Regions from separate parts of the Paenibacillus sp. J31R30 genome, predicted to be linked through region 3. Evidence: predicted binding sites of a transcription regulator. Region 3 holds the regulator's gene; each other region holds the start of a gene.
What was found. The regulator NrdR, encoded in region 3, represses ribonucleotide reductase genes. The targets are predictions, from matches to a motif close to AACACNATATATNGTGTT.
Positions count from the first base shown of each region.

Region 1: AC58QO_RS09270 (adenosylcobalamin-dependent ribonucleoside-diphosphate reductase) is a predicted target of NrdR. The motif match lies at 3,762-3,779, and genes of this name have one in related genera.
Region 2: nrdI (class Ib ribonucleoside-diphosphate reductase assembly flavoprotein NrdI) is a predicted target of NrdR. The motif match lies at 2,156-2,173, and genes of this name have one in related genera.

Region 1 covers NZ_JCAUAV010000002.1:733,659-739,576, forward strand. The annotation lists gene AC58QO_RS09250 (ABC transporter ATP-binding protein) at 1-412, opposite strand, end outside; gene AC58QO_RS09255 (ABC transporter permease) at 412-1,326, opposite strand; gene AC58QO_RS09260 (ABC transporter substrate-binding protein) at 1,400-2,455, opposite strand; gene dat (D-amino-acid transaminase) at 2,734-3,564, opposite strand; gene AC58QO_RS09270 (adenosylcobalamin-dependent ribonucleoside-diphosphate reductase) at 3,857-5,918, shown strand, end outside.
Region 2 covers NZ_JCAUAV010000002.1:68,664-74,581, forward strand. The annotation lists gene AC58QO_RS06300 (DUF1501 domain-containing protein) at 1-159, shown strand, start outside; gene AC58QO_RS06305 (mismatch-specific DNA-glycosylase) at 205-696, shown strand; gene serC (3-phosphoserine/phosphohydroxythreonine transaminase) at 767-1,855, shown strand; gene nrdI (class Ib ribonucleoside-diphosphate reductase assembly flavoprotein NrdI) at 2,447-2,806, shown strand; gene nrdE (class 1b ribonucleoside-diphosphate reductase subunit alpha) at 2,793-4,877, shown strand; gene nrdF (class 1b ribonucleoside-diphosphate reductase subunit beta) at 4,899-5,885, shown strand.
Region 3 covers NZ_JCAUAV010000002.1:438,404-444,321, reverse strand. The annotation lists gene htpG (molecular chaperone HtpG) at 1-1,718, shown strand, start outside; gene AC58QO_RS07895 (hypothetical protein) at 1,772-1,945, opposite strand; cyclic di-GMP riboswitch class I at 2,029-2,126, shown strand; gene AC58QO_RS07890 (hypothetical protein) at 2,169-2,357, shown strand; gene AC58QO_RS07885 (DUF4183 domain-containing protein) at 2,639-3,061, shown strand; gene nrdR (transcriptional regulator NrdR) at 3,139-3,618, opposite strand; gene AC58QO_RS07875 (alpha/beta-type small acid-soluble spore protein) at 3,730-3,939, shown strand; gene AC58QO_RS07870 (lytic transglycosylase domain-containing protein) at 4,044-4,622, opposite strand; gene coaE (dephospho-CoA kinase) at 4,619-5,215, opposite strand; gene AC58QO_RS07860 (MntP/YtaF family protein) at 5,250-5,918, opposite strand, start outside.

The DNA of each region.
Region 1 (5,918 bases), 300 kb from region 3:
GGCCGATGCCGAGGCGCTGCAGCTGCTCCAGGAACAACGCGCGCTTCTTCGCGGTGACGCCGAAGCTCAGCCCGCGCTTCTTGCCGCGGGCATAGGCCATGGCGAGATTCTCCTCGATGGTCATTCGAGGAGCCGTCCCCGCCATGGGGTCTTGAAAGACGCGGCCGATCCAGCGGCTGCGCTCGTATTCCGGCAGATGGTGAATGACTTCACCATCGATGCGCACTTCGCCGGCATCCGGCGTCATGACGCCGGAGATGATATTCATCAGCGTCGATTTACCGGCGCCGTTACTGCCGATGACCGTGACGAAGTCGCCGGGCTTTAGGGTTAAGTTAATGCCGATTAGCGCGATTTTCTCATCTGCAGAACCGGGGTTAAATAGCTTAGAAACTTTCGAGAGCTGAAGCATTATCGCTCACCTCCGTTGTTCATTTTTATCGCGCGAGCGATGAGCTCAGCGGAACGGCGCTTAGCCGTCGCTTTTTGCTTAATGGCTCGCTGTACCGAAGGCAGTACGAGCGCGATAATGACGATGATCGCGGTAATTAACTTCAAGTCAGATGCTTTGAGCCATTCCACTCTGAGCGCCAGCGCGACTACAATTCGGTACACAATGGAACCAAGCACTGCAGCCAATGTCGCCTGAAACACCGTTCTAGCGCCAAAAATCGCTTCACCAATAATGACAGAAGCTAGTCCTACGACGATCATACCGATCCCCATCGAAATGTCGGCAAAGCCCGACTGTTGAGCGATGAGTCCTCCGGATAACGCCACTAACCCGTTTGACAAGCTCAAGCCTAGAATTGTTGTATTGTCCGTATTTGCACCAAAACTGCGAATCATTCGCGCATTGTCTCCTGTAGCTCTGAGGGAGAGACCCAGATCCGTATGCAGGAAAGCATCCAGCAACAATTTGAACACAATGACAATGATGATCACAAGCACAATTGGCCTCATCGAGGTGAACAACGTGTCTGCACCTAGCAGCGAAATGTTCGGCTTGCCCATGATGCGCATATTAATCGAGTACAGGGCAATCATCATCAGAATCCCTGAGAGAAGCCCATTAATTTTACCCTTCGTATGAAGCAGTCCCGTACAAGCGCCAGCGATAAGTCCACCTGCAAAAGCAGCCAAACAAGCTAGCCACGGCGAATAGCCATGTGCAATCAGAATGGCAGCAATGGCACCGCCTGTTGTAAAGCTTCCATCCACCGTTAGATCGGGGAAATCAAGAATACGAAACGTAATATAAACACCTAGCGCCATCAATGCATAGAGAAGACCTAGCTCGGTGGCACCAAAGATTGAATCTAGCATCATTAATTCCTCCTAACTTTGAAAAAAAGAGGCGAACGAAAGCGACGTTCACCCCTTTTGTGTTCTTCATTGCTCACTGAATAATGTTTTTCTCTTTATCTTTTACTGCGGCTTTCATCGCATCCGTTACTTCGATGCCTTGTGCTTTAGCTGCTTTTAGGTTTAGGATGAGATCCATTTTGTCTGGAACCGTTACTTTCATGTCTGCTGGTTTTTTACCATTCTTAAGAATGTCGACAGCCATTTGACCTACTTGGTAGCCATGATCGTAGTATTTGAAGCCAACTGTTGCGAAAGCTCCTTTTTCCACGGTATCGCGATCACTGGAGAAGAACGGGATTTTCTTTTCGTTTGCGACTTGAATGATACCATCCACACCGCTAACTACAGTGTTATCAAGGGTAATCAAGAAAGCATCTGCACGGCCAACAAGGGATTGTGCAGCTTGTTTCACTTCCGATGTATTCGTTACAGGCGCTTTAACAAGCTTGATGCCATGCTTTGTTAGTGATTGTTCCGCATTTTTAGCCATAATAACAGCGTTTGGTTCACCTTCATTGATAACAAGGCCAACCGTCTTCACCTTAGGCATGTTTGCAGCAACGAAATCCATCAATTGAGCAACCGCCATTGGGTTCGTGTCTGAAGCTCCGGATACATTGCCGCCTGGCTTGTCTACGCTGCTTACGATTTTGGCTGCAAGCGGGTCAGTTACAGCTGCGAAAAGAATAGGTGCTTTCTTCACTTGTTGTACGATGGCTTGTGCGGATGGTGTTGCAATTCCTAGTACAAGATCGTTGTCTGCTGAAGCAATTTTTTGAGCAATGGATAAGTTATTAGGTTGATCGCCTTGCGCATTGTTGAAGTCAACTTTCAAATTCGTGCCTTCAACGATACCAGCATCTTTCAATGCTGCCAAGAAGCCTTGACGAGTGGCATCCAAAGACGGATGCTCAACAATTTGTGAAATAGCGATTTTGTACGTTTTGGATGCAGCTGCAGAAGCTGCCGGAGTTGCTGAAGCCGCACCGCCTGCTGCCGTTGTTGGCTCAGCTTTTTGTCCACAACCTGCTACGACCATAAGTGCTGCTGATAATGCGAATGATACGAGTGCTTTCTTTTTCAACATTATTACCCCTCTCGAAGTTCCCAGTTGTTGCTTGGACGCATTGCTCTCGCACCACTTTAACGCTTTTGTTTGGCAAAGTGTGGAGGTGCAGAGAGTCCAAGCTCATTTTGAATTAACCATAGTTTAATTGCCTCGTGGGATTCCGTCAATTGTTTTATAAGTATTTGTGATATTTTTGTAAACATCTGTCGGAAAAATGAAAGAGGGCATCCCTAACAGTCCGATGTGATGACTGAGGATTGCCCTTTTGACATTGAAAAATAGGTGGTGTGTTCCTTCTAATTAAGGAAGGTTCTTTCGAATTCGGCTTGAAGCTTCTTGGTTAATGGCCCAGGTGTACCTGTACCGATGGATTGACCATCGATTTGTAAGATCGGCGTGACTTCCACGGTCGTACCTGTGATGAAAGCCTCATCCGCTTGCAGCAGCAGCTCAATTGTGAAGGCTTCTTCTTTAATAGGAAGCTTGAGTGAATGTGCTATGCGCAATACGACAGCTCGAGTAATGCCGTGCAGAATGAGATGATTGGCTGGATGGGTGTACAGAATGTCATCCTTGACCATCATCAAATTCGAGGCACTGCATTCTGTCACCGTGCCTTCCCGATGCAGCACGACTTCTTGTACACCATGATCAAGCGCAGCTTGCTTTGCAAGGACATTGGGGAGCAGATTCAGCGTCTTGAGATCGCATCGTAACCAGCGAATATCCGGTTGTGTGACGGCTGTGATACCATTCTGGATCGTAGCCAGCGGACGTTTCACTTCCGAACAGTATGCCAGGAGAATGGGGTCAGCCTGAGCAGGGAAGGGATGAGCACGTGGCGCCTCTCCTCGCGTGATCTGCAAATAAACCGTGCCTTCGATGAGGTTATTATGCTGGATAAGTTTATTGAGAACGTCTATGATTTCATCACTCGTGTTCGGCAAAGGTAAACGAACTTCACTAGCTGTTCTTTGGAGACGTTGCATATGGGCTTCAGTTTCATAGAGGTGTCCATTGTACACACGGAAAACTTCATAGATCCCATCACCGAAATAATACCCGCGATCGTCGGGTGAAACCAGTACGTCCTTTTTATTTACGAATTCATTTTTATAAAAATACATGTGGGTGCGCTCCTTTGGTAAAAAATAATGATGGAACATATGTTCTAAAAAATGTCATCTTGTGGTATCCTACTTATAGGTTAACAAAGGAAGAGAGACGCGTCAAAGCTAGTAAATCTGGTTGAAGATTGGGAATTCGTATTTTTAGGACTTTTGCCAATGGTTGAACCATATCTTGTGTAGTATAATGTTTGGGTAATACCAGATATTGTGAATTGTAGGCTATCATTTCTTGCAGTTCTTCTATCTTAATTGCAGCTGAAAATGCAGTTTATTGGGAGGCTTATGAATTATGGGGAAAGTTTACGAGAGTAAGAAATTGGATGGTTTAAGTGAGAAAATCTTTTTGGATCGGTACGCATTAAAAAATGCGGATACCAGCCACGCAAAAGTAGGGGACACGGTCCTTGTTCTGACGAAGGATGATCCGAAATTCCCTGCCAAAGAGGTCGGCGAAATTATTAGTCGAGATGGAAATATCGTGAAAGTTCGAACTCGCAGTGGGGAAACAGTTGAATCTGCAGTTGAGAAGCTAACGTTAAATATGGAAAAAACGCCGGAAGAAATGTGGGATCGCTTGGCTGGTGCAATGGCATCGGTTGAGAAGACAGCGGAGCAACGGCAAGAATGGACGGAGAAATTCAGATACATTCTGAATGACTGGAAGCTTGTACCAGGTGGGCGAATTGCAGCTGGAGCGGATGCGAGCGATGAGTTAACGCTATTTAACTGTTACGTTATTCCTTCCCCGAAGGATAGCCGTGGCGGTATTATGAATACGTTGACTGAAATGACGGAAATTATGTCGCGTGGCGGTGGCGTTGGGATCAACCTATCGTCCCTTCGTCCGAGACGTTCCATTGTTAAGGGAGTGAATGGCTCTTCCAGCGGTGCTGTTTCTTGGGGTGGTTTATTTAGTTATACGACGGGATTAATCGAGCAAGGTGGAAGTCGTCGTGGAGCGTTAATGTTGATGATTAATGATTGGCATCCTGATTTGGAGGATTTCATTACCGTGAAGTCCACGATGGGGCAAATTACGAACGCGAACCTATCCGTGTGCGTAAGCAACGGCTTCATGAAAGCTGTGAAGGAGGATTTGGAGTGGGAGCTTGTTTTCCCAGATACGACAGATCCTGAGTATAATGAGTTATGGGACGGCAACCTAGATGCTTGGAAAAAGTTAGGCAAAGTTGTTAAACCTTATCGCACGGTACGAGCGCGTGATGTGTGGCATTCGATTATTGAATCCGCTTGGAAATCAGCTGAGCCTGGTGTTGTTTTCTTAGAGTATTACAATCAAATGTCCAACAGCTGGTACTTCAATCCGATTATTTGTACGAATCCATGCGGAGAGCAAGGACTTCCAGCTTGGGGCGTTTGTAACTTATCCGCAATCAATCTGTCTAAATTCTATGATGCCGATAAGGGAGATGTGGCTTGGGAGGAGTTAGCCACGGTTGTGCGTTACTCGACTCGCTTTCTTGATAACGTGATTGATAAAACACCGTATCATTTTGAAGAAAATCGTGCGAACCAGCAAAACGAACGTCGCGTAGGTCTTGGAACCATGGGACTCGCTGAGCTGATGATCCTTTTGAAAATTCGTTACGGCAGTCCGGAATCACTAGTATTCTTGGATAAGATTTATGGTTTCATGGCGAGAGAAGCTTATCTTGCTTCAGCTGAGATTGCGGGTGAGAAGGGATCCTTCCAAGCCTTCATTGCAGATAAATTTATGGAAAGCGGCTTTATGAAGAAAATGACCAGCGTCTATCCGGAGGTTGGTGAAGCGATTCGTCAGCAGGGGATGCGTAACGTCACTGTGATTACACAGGCACCAACGGGTAGTACTGGTACGATGGTTGGTACGTCGACGGGAATCGAGCCTTATTTTGCATTCGAATACTACCGTCAGAGCCGCCTAGGCTTCGATAAACAATATGTGCCGATTGCACAGAATTGGAAGGATGCGAATCCAGATCAGGAGTTGCCTGATTACTTCGTTACCTCGATGAGCTTGTCCGCTGAGGATCATATTCGCGCGCAAGCAGCGATTCAAACTTGGGTAGACAGCTCGATTTCGAAGACGGCTAATTGTCCTGCTGACTTCACGGTTGAAGAAACCAAACGACTCTATGAGTTGGCTTATGATCTGGGCTGTAAAGGTGTGACCATCTATCGCGATGGCAGTCGTGATGTTCAGGTGTTGAGCACGAGTTCAGATAAGAAGGAAGAAGTGAAAGTTGAGGCTCAGCCGGAAGTAGCTCCAGTTGCTGTCGCGGCAGAGGCTGTTGAGGACGAGACGAGTTTGTCGCGTCTGTCTGGTAAGCTTGCGGTTAATGTGGACGCTA
Region 2 (5,918 bases), 370 kb from region 3:
CTGTATGGCACCTACCCGAGTTTGAGTAATTTGGACAATGATGATTTGAAATATGAGTTGGATTTCAGATCTGTGTATCATACGTTAATTGACTCATGGTTAAAAGGGGATTCAGCGACAGTGCTAGGCAAAACATATGAGAATTTAAAGTTTATTTAAATAGAAAGAGGTGCGCTGTTGGAGCTAGCGGCAATTTCAGATCATATGGCGGAGAATTTGCAAATTCTCTTCGTGGGCTATAACCCTAGTATCCGATCGGGAGAAACTGGACATCATTATGCGAATCCGAGTAATCGATTTTATCGCATATTATTTCAAGCGGGAATAACGCCTCGGCTCTATAAGCCACAGGAAGACGGGGACCTGTTGCAAATCGGCTACGGCTTCACGAATATCGTGTCACGCCCCTCGTTGACAGCTGCGGAAATCACGGCAGAGGAATACAGTGAGGGCAGACGCATTTTAAAAAAGAAAATTGAGACTTACCGACCTAAGGTGGTTTGTTTCGTAGGTAAAGGCGTTTACGAGCAATATAGCGGTCGCAGAGGTATTGCATGGGGGGAACAACCGAATCCGATGGTAGACAGCGTCATTGATTATGTATGCCCATCTTCCAGTGGACTTGTGCGGATGAAGTTGGAGGAAATGGTTGCGATTTACAGTGGTATTCTTCTTGCTCTCGGAAAGCCTGTTTGAGGTTTTACTTGATGCTTGAACAGAATATTGCTATCATAGCCATAATACAAAAGCAAAGGTGTGGTCACTCATGGGAAACAGGGCCTTTAACTTTAACGCAGGGCCTGCGGCGTTACCGCTCGAAGTACTTCAAAGAGCGCAAGAGGAGTTTGTTGATTTTAAGGGTATTGGCATGTCCATCATGGAAATTTCTCACCGTAGTGCGGAATATGAGCAAGTACATAATGAAACACAAGAATTGTTGAAGCGAATTTTTGGGATTCCGGCTGGATATCAAATTCTCTTCTTGCAAGGTGGGGCAAGCTCCCAGTTTGCCATGATTCCGATGAATTTCTTGAAACCTGGTAAAGTTGGCAGTTACGTACTTACTGGCGCATGGGCTGAGAAGGCTGTGCAAGAGGCTGCTCTGTTTGGCGAAGTATCGCTTGCAGCTAGCTCTAAGGAACAGAAATTCATGAAAATCCCGGATTTGAGTGAAATTAATCTTCACCCGAATTCCGCTTACCTACATGTGACTTCCAACGAAACGATTGAAGGGGCGCAGTTCCAAAGCTACCCGGATACAGGGAATGTCCCTTTGATTGCCGATATGTCCAGCGATATTCTGAGCCGCCCAGTTGATGTGTCGAAGTTCAGCATGATCTATGCGGGAGCACAGAAGAACCTTGGGCCATCTGGTGTGACAGTGGCGATTATTAAAGACGATTTACTCGTTGATCTGCCAAAAACAATCCCAACCATGATGCGTTATGAAACGCATAGCAAAAACAATTCCCTTTACAATACGCCACCTGCTTATTCCATTTACATGGTGAATCTCGTCTTGAAATGGATTGAAGAGCAAGGCGGATTAACAGTGATTGAGAAGAATAATGTAGAAAAATCGGGCCTCATTTATAGCGCTATTGATAGCAGCAATGGTTTCTACCGTGGACCCGTAGATCTAGGCAGCCGTTCAACAATGAATATTACGTTCCGCTTGCAAGATGAAGAGCTGGAGAAGAAGTTCATCAAAGAAACAGAACAACAAGGCTTTGTTGGATTGAAAGGTCACCGCAGTGTAGGTGGATTACGTGCTTCTACCTATAACGCAGTACCTTACGCTTCATGTAAAGCGCTCGCTGATTTCATGACGGACTTCCAACAACGCAACAGTTGAGAAAATGAATTAAGCTATTCATGGCACCCTCGTGTGTCCGTGGATAGCTTTTTTTGTTGGAGGCATGAGTTATCGCTCGAAGGGTTTGAGGGCCCGTAGAGGGTCTCTGAGAAGGTTTAAAAACGGTAATTGAGAGAGGGGATGAAACTAGATCTAGTAGGTGATAATTGTCCTAGTCATTTCGACATATCCGAAAAAATCAAGCAAAAATTGAAAATATTTTTTCTAAACCCATCGAGCCACGCCCCGTCTAGGATTAGGTGTTTTGGAAATGTAAATAGGTCGTTTTGCTCGTTGACAAACACAATATATTGATATAAATTTGAATCTATCAACTAGATGTCGTGATAAAAAGCGCATTGCGAGATTGCTGAACGAAGGCTCATAACGAGCCGGAAATCTAGTAAAACCGCAGGTTTAGAGCTTTTTGGAGCGCTAACGGAGCAGGTACGAAAACGCAGATTCTGTCGATTAAGGTTAAGCTGCATTCAGGTAAGACACACGATAGAATTTGAATGTTTACTACATATAGGTTACCCGCAAGTGCAGGCACAAGATAGAGAGAATTGAGAATGATAGGAGACGGAAGCTATGTTAATTGCTTACGATTCGAAGACTGGAAATGTTCGCCGTTTTATAGCGAAGCTCCAAATGCCCGCAGTTCAAATAGAGGAAGCGATGACAATGGACGAGCCATTCGTGCTCGTGACATATACAACTGGTTTTGGCCAAATTCCTCCTAAGGTGGCTTCTTTCCTAGAAAGTAATTCCTCTCGTCTTCAAGGCGTAGCAGCTAGCGGTAATCGCAACTGGGGAGACGGCTTCGCCAAAAGCGCAGATACAATCTCAGCGCTTTACGATGTTCCCGTATTAACCAAGTTTGAATTATCAGGCACCAAAAATGATGTAGAACGATTTGTTCAGGGGGTACAGGCAATTGCGGCACATTGAACTTAATAATGAATTAATGCAACGCGGTACGGATGGTTTTTTTCAATTAGAGAAGGATAAAGAAGCTGTTGAAGTGTTTATGAAGGAAGTCCACAGCCGAAGCCTCACATTCCCCGATACCTCTTCGAAGGTTCGTTACATGATCGATAATAACTTCTACGAGAATGTTTATGACAAATACACCGAAGCTGAAGTTGACAGCGTTTATCAAGTAGCTCACGACAATCAATTCGAGTTCGCATCTTACATGGCAGCTTCGAAATTTTATACAGATTACGCTTTACGCAGTGATGATAAAACGTTGTACCTGGAGCATTTCCCAGATCGCGTAGCGATTGTAGCCCTGTACTTGGGTCGCGGAAACGCGGAAACAGCACGAGTGCTTGCTGTATCCATGATGGAGCAGCGCTTGCAGCCAGCAACACCGACATTCCTGAACGCAGGCAAGAGTCGTCGTGGTGAATTGGTATCTTGCTTCTTATTAGAAATGGATGATTCCTTAAACTCCATCAACTATGTGTTGGCAACGTGCATGCAGCTTTCCAAAATTGGCGGCGGTGTAGCCGTGAATCTATCGAAGCTTCGTGGGCGCGGTGAAACGATTAAAGGCGTTGAGGGTGCAGCGAAAGGGATTATTCCAGTTCTTAAGCTGATGGAGGATGCATTCTCCTATGCGGATCAAATGGGTCAACGCAAGGGCTCAGGCGCAGCGTATTACAACATTTTTGGCTGGGACGTCATGGAATTTCTGGATAGTAAGAAAATTAATGCGGATGAGAAATCCCGTTTGAAAACTCTCTCGATTGGACTTATTGTTCCGAATAAGTTTTATAAGCTGGCGGAGGAGAATAAGCCTCTACATATTTTCGCACCATATACCGTTCTCCAAGCCTATGGCAAGCATTTGGATGATCTTGATTTGGATGAGATGTACGATGAACTCTTAGCGAACCCAAAGGTAAAGAAGAAAGCTGTCATGAATGCACGTGATATGCTGACCAAAATTGCGACTACTCAACTGGAATCCGGTTATCCATATATCATGAACCGCACGAATGCGAATAAGGATCATGCCCTGAAGGGGATCGGGACGATCAAGATGTCCAATCTCTGTACAGAGATTTTCCAACTGCAGGAAACGTCCGAAATCAATGATTACGGTCAAGAAGATGTCATTCTTCGCGATATCAGCTGTAATCTAGCGTCCATGAACATTGCGAATGTGATGGATCGTAAAAAGCTGCGCGAAACCGTTCACGAAGGCATGATTGCCCTAACTTCGGTTAGTGATATGACAACGATTCACAATGCGCCAGGTGTCGCCAAAGCGAACCGTGAGCTTCATTCTGTCGGTCTTGGTGTCATGAACCTGCACGGCTACCTATCGAAGAACAAAATTGCTTATGAGAGTGCCGAGGCAAAGGATTTCGTTCGCACCTTCTTTGCTGCGATGAATTTCTATTCTATTGAGAAAAGTATGGAGATTGCCAAAGAATCCGGTCAAACCTTCGAAGGCTTCGAGCTGTCTGAATATGCGAATGGGAATTATTTTACCCGTTATACCGAAATCGATTACCGTCCACTGTCGGACAAAGTGAAAGCATTATTCGAAGGCATGCCAATTCCATCGCCAGACGACTGGAAAGCTTTGCAAGCGGATGTGCAGAAGCACGGACTGTATCATGCCTACCGTTTGGCTGTAGCGCCAACACAAAGCATCTCTTATATCCAAAATTCAACATCCAGTGTTATGCCGATTGTGGAACCGATCGAGACGCGTACATACGCGAACTCAACAACGTATTATCCGATGCCATTCATGGCACGTGACAATTTCTTCTACTATAAATCCGCTTATCAAATGGATCAGTTCAAGATTCTTGATCTTATTTCGGAGATTCAAACGCATGTGGATCAAGGGATCTCGACAATTTTACACGTAAACAGTGATGTTTCAACAAGACAACTTGCTAGATTATACCTGTATGCGGCACACAAAGGACTTAAATCGCTCTACTACACACGAACCAATCAGCTATCCGTTGAGGAATGTGTAAGCTGCTCGGTATAATTAGGAAGGGGATTACCATTCATGACAAGTGCACCAACCATCAATAAACCTATCGTCAAAAAAGCGGTGAATTGGAATCGGCCGGATGATGATTTTACGATTACGTTCTGGAATCAAAATATCATGCAATTCTGGACAGATGAAGAAATTCCATTGTCTGATGATAAAATGTCTTGGATTACACTCAGCAACGTTGAACGTGAACTATATATGAAGGTGCTTGGCGGTCTGACTTTGCTGGACACGATGCAAGGCGGCATTGGAATGCCGAAGATTCTTGAGCATGTTGATGGACTTCAACGCAAAGCCGTGCTCAGCTTCATGGGGATGATGGAGCAGATCCATGCGAAGTCGTACAGCTCGATTTTCACAACGCTGTCTACGACAGAAGAGATAAATGAGCTGTTCCAATGGGTGGAGCGGAATCCACACTTGCAGTTTAAGGCGAATAAGATTTCCCATTATTACGAAAATATTAATACGACCAAAGAGCTGTACCTAGCGATGGCTGCGTCTGTATTGCTGGAAAGCTATTTGTTTTATAGCGGTTTCTACTATCCGTTGTATTTGGCTGGCCAAGGTAAAATGACGAGCAGCGGCGAAATCATTGACTTGATTCTACGCGATGAGAGCATCCACGGGTTATACATCGGCGTGCTGGCACAAGAGGTTTACGCGGAGCTTAGCCCAGCTGAGCAAGATGAGGCATACGCGACATTGTGTGCGCTGTTGAAGGAGCTTCACGCGAATGAAGAAGGCTACACGGACAGTCTGTACGGACCGCTGGGTCTGGCGGACGAAGTGAAAGCATTCCTGCGCTACAATGCGAATAAAGCGTTTATGAATTTGGGTGTTGAGCCGATGTTTCCGGAAGAGGAGATCAACCCGATTGTTCTGAACGGACTGAGCACGAAGACGAAGCAGCATGACTTTTTCTCCAAAAAAGGAAACGGTTATGTGCGTACGATTCACGTCGAGGCTTTGACGGATGATGATTTTGTATTTTAAATGAGATAACTTGAATAACCCGTACAACCTGAT
Region 3 (5,918 bases):
TTGACAAAGATAGCTACTTCATCAAAATTACAGCCGATAAAGAAAATCGCATCTTAACGATCCGCGATACGGGTATCGGGATGACTAAAGAAGATCTTGAGAACAACTTGGGGATTATCGCGAAGAGCGGATCTCTTGCTTTCAAGAAAGAGAACGAAGCCAAAGACGGCCACAACATCATCGGTCAGTTCGGCGTAGGCTTCTATTCCGCATTCATGGTCGCTGACCACATCGCAGTAACAAGTAAAGCCCTAGGCAGCGATACAGCTTATAAATGGGAGTCCGATGGCGCTGACGGGTACACGATTGCCCCAGCAGAGAAGGATTCCGTTGGTACGGAAATTGTACTATCCATCAAAAAGAATACCGAAGATGATAACTACGACGAATACTTGGACGAGTATCGCCTGAAAGCCATCATTAAGAAATATTCCGATTTCATCCGTTACCCGATTAAAATGGACATCACAGGCAAGCGTCTGAAAGAAGGCAGCGAGAGCGAATTCGAGGATTATCAAGAAGAGCAGCACGTGAACAGCATGGTGCCGATTTGGCGCAAAAACAAAAGCGAACTCACGCCTGAGGATTACGAGAAGTTCTACCACGAGAAGCATTACGGCTTCGACAAGCCGCTGAAGCATATTCATGTGAGTGCAGATGGCGCGGTGGTGTACCAAGCGATCCTCTTTATCCCTGAAAACATGCCATATGACTATTACTCCAAAGAGTATGAAAAAGGCTTGGAACTTTACGCGAACGGCGTTCTCATTATGAACAAATGTGCGGATTTGCTTCCTGACTATTTCAGCTTTGTTAAAGGGATGGTTGATTCCGAAAGCTTATCGCTGAACATCTCCCGCGAGATGCTGCAGCACGATCGTCAGCTCAAATTAATTGCGAAGAACATTTCCAGCAAAATTAAAGGATCGCTGCAAAGCCTCCTTAAGGACGAGCGAGAGAAATACGAGCAATTCTACAAGTCCTTCGGCAGACAGCTTAAATTCGGCGTTTACAGCGACTACGGCACGCATAAAGAGCTTCTGCAGGATCTATTGATGTTCTCCTCCTCCAAGGAGAAAAAGCTCGTCACATTGGACGAGTACGTATCGAGAATGTCAGAAGACCAGAAGTACATTTACTATGCTTCCGGTGAGTCGATGGAAAGAATTGATAAGCTTCCACAAACAGAGCTTGTTACAGATAAAGGCTACGAGATTCTGTACTTCACAGACGATATCGATGAGTTCGCAATCAAAATGATTATGTCCTACAAAGAGAAGGAATTTAGATCAGTTTCGAGCGGGGATCTAGGTATTGATGTAGAGGATAACCAAGCCAATTCCGAGTCTGACAAAAAGGAAAACCAAGATCTGTTCGACTACATGAACGGTTTATTGGCTGGTAAAGTGACGAGCGTCAAAGCTTCCAAGCGTCTGAGAAAGCATCCAGTATGCTTATCCACAGATGGCGATGTCACTATCGAGATGGAAAAAATCTTGAATGCTATGCCGAACAATCCGAACGTCAAAGCCGAGAAAGTTTTGGAGATCAACATCAATCATGATGTTTTCGCTTCCTTGAAGGATGCTTTCGAGAAAGATAAAGAGAAATTGAACCTGTACACAGCGCTCTTGTACAATCAGGCCCTCCTTATCGAAGGCCTGCCGCTGCAGGATCCAGTTGAATTCACGAATGATATTTGTAAAATAATGGTGTAAATCTATTCACTAAGGCACTGCAACTTCTAAGTTGCGGTGCTTTTTATTTACGGTTAGGTAGGATCCGAAGGGGATACCGGTTCAGTTTCCACATAAGCGTGAATGGCTTCTGGTCGAGAGTAGACATAAGCGAGTAAGCGAGCTTGATCAATACCAAGCGCCTCCGCAACCTTAACAATATCCAATTCGTGAATATTTTTACTGGATTTTAGGTTATTGACGGACATATGCTTCAACCATCCTTCGAATTAATGTAATTAATAGCAAGTCAAACCTAACCTATGATATAGTTTTCATATAAACGTTATCGGTATGATAAGGGCAAAACCACTGAAAAGTGGCGACGCAAAGCTAGAGGGACTAAATTGGCATTACAACGATTCACCAATATGTCAGCCAGCTACCGCCTCCATCCGATAATTGCAGAATGACTAAGGAGGAATCACATTCGTGAATAAAATGGTTATTGATGGAAATATGAGTTTAGACGTGAAGCAATTAATTGATAATTTGCATCTCCCTGAGAGCGAACTTTTGGACATGTTCTCCTTTACATTTGATAACAACGTATTAACACCTGAGGAAGCCATCCGGTTTATTCAGTTTCTTCGAAGTGAATTGGATAAACGCACTCAATAAACGAATTATGCCTTATCGCTTTCAAAAATACAGTCGGTTGATGTCATGAGAATAATATTTTTTCAAATGTTCAAGAGGTGGCGTATTTATTGACTTCTCCGTCATGAAGCAGCAAAAGACAGCGGGATTTCCGCTGTCTTTTATTTATTTTTTGTCACATTTCGAAAAAAAACAAATCAATTTGTGTCAACATCTGAATCCCCAAGCAAACAAGCTGTTTCTAGCATAAGATATAGCGAATACTAGAATGGCAAAAAATCACGCCTGAAAGGAGGACAACCATGAGCAAACACTTAATTACCCTGCATTTAACGGCAACTAGTGTGGTTACAGGAAGCATTACAACAACGACGACAACGACGATTGCCCCGCTTGTTAAACGCTTCACGGCTAATGTGGTATTAGGAAACATTCTCGCAGGGACGACAACGATTCCTTCATCTAGCTTTCGAGACGACACAGGGGCTAACCTGCCAGTCAATAGCCTTACGGTTCCAGCGAGTAACGGGTACTACCATGTATTTGTAAATGGTGCTCTACTACTAGGCTACTTGACGACTTTAACGACGGCAAGTTTAGTGATTAACAATGCGCTCACCATTGGGGTTACTGTCAATCTAGAAACGTTATCGTTCACAGCCATCTCTTCCTCCACCTCAACAACGAACAATCTGGTTGTCACTACAACAATTCATACGAATTAGCAGAAAAGACAAACATAGAAAGCCGCTTTGCCTCATGAGATTCCTCACAGGCGAAGCGGCTTTTGCATGGGTGCTACTTATTTATCCCGGAGTAGGCCGGCGTCATGCTTTCCCAATATTTGCGTTAACTCCTTCAAAAACATGTTGATGTCTTTGAACTGCCTATATACAGAGGCGAAGCGAATGTAAGCCACTTCATCGACAGGGTACAATTGCTCCATCACAATTTCACCAATGCCAAGGCTGTCGACTTCGGCATGAGCCGTCGTACGCAGCTGCATTTCAACTTCGGAGACAAGCATCTCTAGCCGCTCCATAGAAACAGGTCTCTTTTCACATGCGCGAATTAAGCCCCGTAAAATTTTCTCTCGACTAAATTCTTCCCGACTTCCATCTTTTTTAATCACAATTAGTGGTGTTTCTTCTACCATTTCAAAGGTCGTGAATCTTCTAGCGCATTTCTCGCATTCACGTCGCCGACGAATGGATTTATTCTCATTGGCAGACCTGGAATCAAGCACTTTCGTACCGGAATGGTCACAGAACGGACATTTCATTCGCTTTCCTCTCCTTTCTCTCTTGGAAATATCTTTACCAGATGTTACATGTCTTGAAGTTTGGTGTTCTGCACACAATAGATTTACCAACCGACAAGGAGGTGAACAGACATGAGCTCAAGCAATACTTTAGTCGTTCCACAAGCTAATGCAGCCTTGGATCAGTTGAAGTACGAGGTAGCTCAGGAGCTAGGTATCGCTATCCCACAAGATGGCTACTATGGCAACATGACTTCTCGTGACACTGGCTCTATTGGTGGTAGCATTACTCGTCGCCTGGTGCAAATCGCAGAACAATCTCTAGCAGGTCAATTCAAGTAATCTTGAACCAACCAAGCTCGTGATTCTGCCAAACAGGAAGTATTGGACTCTTCGCTCCCCCGGGAGCTAGTCCAATGCTTCTTTGTTTTTGTAGGTCGCCTCAACTAGGCTTCCTTGCTCCATTGATCTGTGTAAAGCTTCGTGTACTTTTCATAGTAATAAAGGACCCGTTGTACATAATGGCGCGTTTCACCGAATGGAATATCACGAATATTCGCTTCGGAACCGTCCCAAACACCATTATTTTTCCATTTGTTCACATTACCTTGACCTGCATTATACGCTGCTATCGCGTAGACTAGATTCCCATTATAATGCTTGATCAACCAATTCAAATACCATGACCCTAAAAAAATGTTGATATCTACACGAAGCAAATCATCTTGCGTATGAGGCCCTAAATTCGAGGATTCCACAATCCAATCTGCGGTATCAGGCATAAGCTGCATGAGCCCTAATGCCCCTTTTCTCGATTCTAAATGATATTGATAGTTCGTTTCCACCCGGATAATGGCAGCAATCAGAAACGGATCTATATTGTGTTTCGCCGCGCTCTGTCGAATTTCCTGCTGAAAGTAGATCGGGTATAGCTTTCTTCCGATAATAGTGCTATTCATGAAGAGGATCATAACAAATCCAATGAGCAGAAGAGCAAACATGCGCTTTTTCCGAAAGAACGTCATGCTAATCCCTTCCCTACCCAGAACCGCTCTACCCTCATGTTGGTTTCTTCCCAAGTACCGCTGTTGTCAATGATAATATCCGCTAGCTTTCGTTTCTCTTCGATCGACATTTGTGCATCAAGCCGAAGCTGTGCTGTCTCTGCTGACAAGCCATCACGCTTTATTAGTCGTTCCAATTGCAGGTGCCGCGGAATATACACCACCATAATCTCTTGGAACATGGAGACCAAATTTGATTCTATGAGTAAAGGAACATCAACCACAACCAGCTTGCCCGGATATTCCTGTTCATACGCTGCCATTTGTTCGCGCATCCTTGCGCGAATAGGGGGATGAAGCAAACCCTCTAGCTGCTTTCTCGCTTCAGAGGATCCGAAGATGATTTCACCTAGTTTCTTGCGTTGCAAAGATCCATCTGCTCCGATGACAGCTTGTCCAAAATGTGCGGCAACCTGTTCAAGAACAGGGCTGCCAGGCTCGACAACATCACGAGCGATCTGATCGGCATCGATTAAAAGGGCGCCACGGCTAACGAGCATGAGGCTAACCGTGCTTTTTCCACAGGCAATGCCTCCTGTTAAGCCGATATTCATAAGCTCTTCTCTCCTAACGTCCATTGTTGATGGACTATAGCATTTTCAAAAGTCCCATGATAATAAGTACACATCCTGGAAGGATCGACAGCTTCTTCATCCAGTTCATCTCGGCATAGCGAAAGCCAATCCGCAAGCCAACGGCGAGTAAGGATCCGCTAGAAATAGAAATGACAGATGCCGTTAATAACGGCACGAAGCCGATGAGTGCGGCACCAATTCCCGCTCCGAATGCATCTAATGACAGAGCTAATCCTAGCAAAGTAGCCTCAGAGGCTGAAATATTTCCTGACTTGTCAACATCCGCAATGGATGGCGTTCGTAATATTTGAATCACAAGACCAAAGCGCTTTAGTTCAATATTGAGAATCTCTTTCGTTCGCTGTAGGGTGTCGAAAGTTACAGGCTCTACGTAACCAGAGTTGCGAATATCAGAGTAAGGCATACTGCTGACAACCGCTTGCTCAAGCGAAGCAGCTGTTTGCTCTTGCTGCGCTTGGTTTTTCTGCCCCTGTCTCATTTGGATCAGTGCCCAAACACCAATACCGATTAAGATCAAGGCGCCAATTCTTTTCGCAAACGAGGGGGACATGAAGGAAGACATAAGAACGCCGATCTGCATCGAAGTGAAAATAATGATACCAGACCATAGCGATATAATCCCAATTGAGACGAGAGGTATTCGGATTTTGCGTAACCCATA